DNA from 3 places in the Nocardiopsis sp. iso_25 genome. Region 1 is predicted to be linked to each of the others. Evidence: predicted binding sites of a transcription regulator. Region 1 holds the regulator's gene; each other region holds the start of a gene.
The links. Region 1 encodes LexA, which represses DNA repair genes until DNA is damaged. Its sites were predicted from a motif close to TCGAACANNTGTTCGA; they were not measured.
Positions count from the first base shown of each region.

Region 2: a site for LexA is predicted at 1,143-1,158, ahead of recA (recombinase RecA). Genes of this name have one in related genera too.
Region 3: a site for LexA is predicted at 1,241-1,256, ahead of ruvC (crossover junction endodeoxyribonuclease RuvC). Genes of this name have one in related genera too.

Region 1 is NZ_CM149667.1:4,810,753-4,812,999, forward strand. It holds gene nrdR (transcriptional regulator NrdR) at 1-79, opposite strand, end outside; gene lexA (transcriptional repressor LexA) at 734-1,453, shown strand; gene AC0VX6_RS20710 (alpha/beta hydrolase family protein) at 1,562-2,247, shown strand, end outside.
Region 2 is NZ_CM149667.1:1,634,537-1,636,783, reverse strand. It holds gene recA (recombinase RecA) at 1-1,030, opposite strand, end outside; gene AC0VX6_RS07165 (DUF3046 domain-containing protein) at 1,206-1,400, opposite strand; gene AC0VX6_RS07160 (ATP-dependent helicase) at 1,476-2,247, shown strand, end outside.
Region 3 is NZ_CM149667.1:1,844,939-1,847,185, reverse strand. It holds gene ruvA (Holliday junction branch migration protein RuvA) at 2-622, opposite strand; gene ruvC (crossover junction endodeoxyribonuclease RuvC) at 673-1,221, opposite strand; gene AC0VX6_RS08045 (NUDIX hydrolase) at 1,517-2,247, shown strand, end outside.

The DNA.
Region 1 (2,247 bases):
GCCGGATGGCCGCGCCGTCGTCGGTGGACCTGCTGTCGATCACCCGGGTGTCCGGATGGCGGCAGAACGGACAGTGCACCCTGGTTCACCTGCTTCTCTCACCGAATGACAACGCCTAGGTACCACTAAACCACAACTTCTGGGCAACCACTCCTGTCGCAACACCAGATGTTGTGGTCGAACCTAGACTTCTTCCTGACCCCGCCGCAACCCCGGCACGGGCGTGTCACGAACACGGCCGAGGGACCGCGCGGCATCGCGGCCCGCGGCGGCGGGGTGGGGCGGGGAAGTCGGCGCGGGCGGACTGCTGCGGGGGCGGCCCGGCACCGCGCTCAAGGATAGCGCCGCCCACCGGAGCCGCCGCTCCCGGCGGCGGGCACCGGAATCCCGACGTCACGGGGATTTCGGTCGAGCCGACGCTCCGGGATAAGACCCCCGCGCCCGGCCGGAACCGCTGCCACGGACACGCGTTCGCGCATTCCGGGGACAACAGCGCGTGAACGCGTGTACACACGTAAGTGCAGGCCGGAAATTGACCGCGAATACGCGCGACGGCAATTGCCACCGGCCTCGAACGCTTGTTTGATATCACCGTGTGCAACGACTAAAGTTGACCTTGATTTCACACCGGTTTCGCCATCACGTGGACCCCCAGGTCGGCACGGTCGCGGACCGGGGGTGGCCAGTCACACAAGCAGGCCCTGACCGAACCGAATGCCGAGGAGGCCCGGCCGTGCCGGAGGAGAATCCCGGAACCGCAGATACCGCCACCGTTCTCGCACCAGCGGAGAACGCGGGCGGGTCCACGCCCGAAGCCCCCAAACTCACCGCGCGCCAGCAGAGCGTGCTGAACTGCATCCAGCGCTATGTCCGGGAGCGGGGTTTCCCCCCGTCGATAAGGGAAATCGGGGAAGCGGTCGGCCTGTCCAGCCCGTCCAGTGTGGCGCACCAGCTCAAGGTCCTCCAGCGCAAGGGTTACCTGCACCGAGACCAGAACCGGCCGCGCGCGGTGGAGCTGCGCACGCCCGGGCGCGCCTCGGGGCAGACCCTGGTGCCCGAGGACATCGACCTCTCGCGCGCCGCGGCCGTGCCGCTGGTCGGCCGGATCGCCGCCGGCGGTCCGATCCTGGCGGAGGAGTCGGTGGAGGACGTGCTCGCCCTGCCGCGCCAGCTGGTGGGTGAGGGACGCCTGTTCATGCTCACCGTGGTCGGCGACTCGATGACCGACGCCGCCATCACCGACGGCGACATGGTGGTGGTGCGCCAGCAGCAGGACGCCAACAACGGCGACATCGTGGCGGCGCTGCTCGACGAGGAGGCGACCGTCAAGGTGCTGCGCCGCGAGGAGGGCGGCCACGTGTGGCTGATGCCGCGCAACGAGGCCTACGAGCCGATCAACGGCGACGACGCCACCATCCTCGGCAAGGTGGTCGCGGTCATGCGCCGCGTCTGAGGTACCCGCGTACCCGCGTCTCCGGTCCCCCTCCCCTCGGAGGGACCGGGGACGCTTCCCCCTGTGGACGGCGCGGGGCCGACGGGCGCGGGCCGCTAGGCTGAGAGGGTGTTCACACGTGCCTCCTCCCCCGCCGTCCGCTGGCGCACCGCACTGGCCGGTGCGGCGAGCGCCGTCCTGTTGACCGCCGCCTGCGCCCCCGCCGACGACGGGGCCGCCGAGGCGCCGGGGGTCGGCGGCGTCGAGCGCGAGGTGGCCTTCGAGGGCGGCGGGTACGAGGTGTCCGGCGCGTTCCGGATGCCCCAGGACGTCTCCGGCACCGTTCCGGGCGCGCTCATCATCTCCGGCAGCGGTCCCACCGACCGCGACGGCAACAGCTCCGTGCGCCCCGACGCCGGCACCAACCAGAACCTGTCCCGGGTGCTCGCCGACGTCGGGGTGGCCTCGCTGCGCTACGACAAGTACGGCAGCGGTCCGGACTTCGAGACGCCGGGCCCCGGCGACGAGGTCGCGCCGGTGGACCCGGTGATCTTCGACGAGCAGGTCGCGGCGGCCTACGAGGAACTCGTCTCCCAGCCGGAGGTGGACCCCGAACGGGTGGTCGTCGTCGGGCACAGCGAGGGCGCCCTGTACGCGCTGCGCGCCCACGAGCTCATCGGGGCCGAGCACCCCTCCCCCGCGCTCGTGCTGGCCGCGCCTCCCGGTACGCGCTACCTCGACCTGATCGACCGCCAGCTCACCGAGCAGGCGCGCGCGGTCGAGGCCTCGGGCCAGGTGGATGAGGGGCAGGTGGT
Region 2 (2,247 bases), 3.2 Mb from region 1:
GTTCGGCGGCCGGGCCGGAGGCGCTGTCGTCGCCCTTGACGGGCACGCCCAGCTTCTCCTTGATCTTCTTCTCGACCTCGTTGGCCATGTCGGCGTTCTCGCGCAGGAAGTTGCGCGCGTTCTCCTTGCCCTGGCCCAGCTGGGTGCCCTCGTAGGTGTACCAGGCGCCCGACTTGCGGACGATGCCGTGCTCCACGCCCAGGTCGATGAGGCTGCCCTCGCGCGAGACGCCCACCCCGTAGAGGATGTCGAACTCGGCCTGCTTGAAGGGCGGCGCGACCTTGTTCTTGACGACCTTGACGCGGGTGCGGTTGCCGACCGCGTCGGTGCCGTCCTTGAGCGTCTCGATGCGGCGCACGTCCAGGCGCACCGAGGCGTAGAACTTGAGCGCCTTGCCGCCGGTCGTCGTCTCGGGCGAGCCGAACATGACGCCGACCTTCTCGCGCAGCTGGTTGATGAAGATCGCGGTGGTGTTGGTCTGGTGGAGCGCACCGGCGATCTTGCGCAGCGCCTGGGACATCAGGCGGGCCTGGAGTCCGACGTGGCTGTCGCCCATCTCGCCCTCGATCTCGGCGCGGGGCACCAGGGCCGCCACGGAGTCGATGACGATGATGGAGACCGCGCCGGAGCGGATGAGCATGTCGACGATCTCCAGCGCCTGCTCACCGGTGTCCGGCTGAGAGAGCAGCAGGTCGTCGGTGTTGACGCCGATCTTCTTGGCGTACTCGGGGTCGAGCGCGTGCTCGGCGTCGACGAAGGCCGCGATGCCGCCCATCCGCTGGGCGCTGGCCACCGCGTGCAGGGCCACGGTGGTCTTACCGCTGGACTCGGGGCCGTAGACCTCCACGACGCGGCCCCGGGGCAGGCCGCCGATGCCGAGCGCCACGTCGAGCGCGATCGCCCCGGTGGGGATCGACTCCACCGGCGGGCGGTCGTCGTCGCCCAGGCGCATGATGGAGCCCTTGCCGAACTGCCGCTCGATCTGGGCGAGCGCTGTTTCGAGAGCCTTGTCTCGGTCTCCAGATGCCACGGGATACCCCTGTTGTTGGGTGGATGCCTTTTTCTTCATGGTGAGCACGACGCTACGCGGTCGCTACGACAATCGCGACGTCCCACGTCCGCCTGTGGACAACCCACCCTACCCGAACCTGTGTTCGATATGGCGTACGAAACGGATGCGACCTCGCGGGAGGTCCGTCGCCGGATCAGCGTCTGGAGGCGGGCAGGTCGAAGGCGTCGCACACGGCGCGCCACACCTCCTTGGGCGCCGCCCCGTCGGCGAGCGCCTGCTCCACCGTGCGGGACCCGAGCCCCTCCAGGACGTGGTCGCGGGCCACGCTCTGCGCGTAGGCCTCGCCGAACTGCTCGTGCATGTTGTGCCAGAAAACCGTGAGTCTCATCGGGCCCAGTATCGGTGATCGCGGCGTCCGCCGCGTCCCCTCCCCTTTGTCCCCGCCCGCGGGCACACTGGCGGCATGAGCCGTGCGCCCCGCCCCCTCGAACGCTTCGGACCCGCCACCAGGGCCTGGTTCGACCGGGCCTTTCCCGCGGGCCCCACCCCCGCCCAGACCGGTGCCTGGGAGTCGGTCCAGGACGGGAGGAACACGCTGGTCGTGGCCCCGACCGGCTCGGGCAAGACCCTGTCGGCCTTCCTGTGGTCGCTGGACCGGCTGTCCTCGGCCCCGGTCCCCGAGGACCGGGCCCGCCGCTGCCGGGTGCTGTACGTGTCCCCGCTCAAGGCCCTCGCGGCGGATGTGGAGCGCAACCTGCGCGTCCCCCTGGCCGGGATCGCGGCCGCCGCCGAGGCCGGGGGGCACGCGCTGTCCCCGGTCACCGTGGGAGTGCGCACCGGCGACACCCCGGCCGCCGAGCGGCGCAGGCTCGCCACCCGGCCGCCGGACGTGCTCATCACCACGCCCGAGTCGCTGTTCCTCGTGCTCACCTCGCGGGCCAGGGAGGGGCTGGCCGGGGTGGAGACGGTCATCGTCGACGAGGTGCACGCGCTCGCGGGGAGCAAGCGCGGCGCGCACCTGGCGCTGAGCCTGGAGCGGCTGGACGCCCTGCTGAACCGCCCGGCGCAGCGGATCGGCCTGTCGGCGACCGTGCGCCCGCCCGACCTGGTGGCGCGGTTCCTGGGCGGCGCGGACGTCGTCGCCCCGCCCGGATCCCCCGGCATGGACCTGCGCGTGGTGGTGCCCGTCCCCGACATGGAGGAGCCCGGCGACCCGGGGCCGGCCCGGCCCTCCG
Region 3 (2,247 bases), 3.0 Mb from region 1:
CCTAGGCCCGGCTGAGCCTGCGCAGGGCGCTGCGCAGCAGGACGGCGACGTCGTCGGTGTGCTCGGCCTCGGTCGCCACGGCGGAGGCGGCGGCCTCGGCGTCCTTGGCCGACCAGCCGAGGTTGACCAGGCCGGAGACCACCTGTCCGCGCCAGGCGCCGTTGGGCTCGCCGCCGGACCCGGCGGCCTCGGACCCGGGCGGGGTGCCGTCGGTGAGCACGGGCGCGTCGAGCTTGCCGCGCAGTTCCAGGACGATGCGCTGGGCGCCCTTCTTGCCGATGCCGGGCACGCGGGTGAGGGCGGTGGTGTCCTCGGTGGACACGGCGTGGCGCAGGCTGGAGGGGCTGTGGACCGAGAGCATGGCCAGGGCCAGGCGGGGGCCGACGCCGGAGGCGGTCTGGAGCTGCTCGAACAGGTGCTTCTCGTCGTCGTCGGCGAACCCGAACAGGGTCAGGGACTCCTCGCGCACGACGAGGCTGGTGGCCACGGTCCCGGTCTCGCCCACGTGCAGGCGCGAGAGCGCGGAGGGCGTGCACTGCACGGTCATGCCGACCCCGCCGACGTCGATGACGGCGGTGCCCGCGCCGCGCGCGGCCACCCGGCCGGTGAGGAACGCGATCATCTGGTGTGGGCACCGGGGACGGTGCCCCTCTCCTTCCTGGGGGCGGGGCGCTAGCGGCCGCGGGTGCGGCGGGCCAGCTCCACCTTGCGGGCGAAGTCCTGCTGGGCCTGGGCGACGCGGGCCTGGGCCCCGCCGCGCCAGATGTGGCAGATGGCCAGGGCGACGGCGTCGGCCGCGTCGGCGGGCTTGGGGGGTCCGTCGAGTCCGAGGATACGCGCCACCATCGTGCCGACCTGCGCCTTGTCGGCGCGGCCGTTGCCGGTGATGGCGGCCTTGGCCTCGCTGGGGGTGTGCATGGCCACGGGCAGGCCGCGGCGGGCGGCGCAGACCAGGGCGATGCCGCTGGCCTGGGCGGTGCCCATGACGGTGCTGAGGTTGTGCTGGGCGAAGACGCGCTCGACGGCGACGGCGTCGGGCTGGTAGCGGTCCAGCCACTCCTCGATACCGCGCTCGATGCCCACGAGCCGGTGGGGCAGGTCGGTGTCGGGGCTGGTGCGCACGGCGTCGGCGCCGAGCAGGGCGAGCGGTCGGCCGATGGCGCCCTCGACGGCGGCGACACCGCACCGGGTCAGCCCGGGGTCGATCCCCAACACGCGCACGCGCCTCACCCTTGTCCTCTCGAACGTCCGTTCGCCCACATGCTAGCGGCGGGCGACGACGTCCGCCTCCGGCCCGCCCGGGCGTGTCGGCCCCCGGGGGCGCCCTCCGGCCGGAGCCCGCCGCTGCCAGGGCCACCCTGTCGCGAGCGTAGTCGCCCGGCCGGGCGCGGCCGCACGCCCCCGGACCGCGCGCTGTCTTCGGGTTCCGGAGAAAAGGGATGGACGGGACACCGAACGCGTGCTAAGTTGCTCTCAGTTCGAGAAATACTCGGATTGAGAACAACTGGAGGCGCACGTGGCCGACCCGCGCAACGAGGAGGGCGAGAGCCGGTTCCTCGCCGACTACGACCCGCACGCGTTCGCCCCGGCCGCGGTCACCGTCGACGTCGTCGCCCTCACCATCCGCTCGGGCGTGCCGCACGTGCTGCTGACGCGGCGCGCCGAGCACCCCCAGCGCGGCTGGTGGGCGCTGCCGGGCGGATTCGTCCGGGCCCAGGACGGACCGGACGGCCCCGCCGACCCCGACCTGCCCGACGCCGCCCTGCGCGTGCTCTCGGAGAAGACTCTGCTGCCCACCGAACTGCACCTGGAGCAGCTGGGCACCTACGGCGCCCGGGACCGGGACCCGCGCATGCGCGTCTTCTCGGTCGCCTACGTCCTGCTGGCCCCCGACCTGCCCGACCCGCACACCGGCCGGGGCACCGAGGAGGCCGCCTGGACCCCCTGGCGCGACCTCGGCCACGGCGACGGCGCGCGCCCCGGGCTCGACCTGGCCTTCGACCACGGCCGCCTCCTGGCCGACGCGGTCGAGCGCGCCCGCTCCAAGCTGGAGTACACCCCGCTGGCCACGGCCTTCCTGCCGCCCGCCTTCACCATCACGGCGCTGCGCGAGGTGTACGAGGCCGTGTGGGGCCAGTCCCTGCACGCGGCCAACTTCCACCGCAAGATCCTCGCCGCACCCGGGTTCGTGGAGGACACCGGGGAACTCGCCGAGCGCGGCGGCGCGGGCGGCGGACGGCGGGCCCG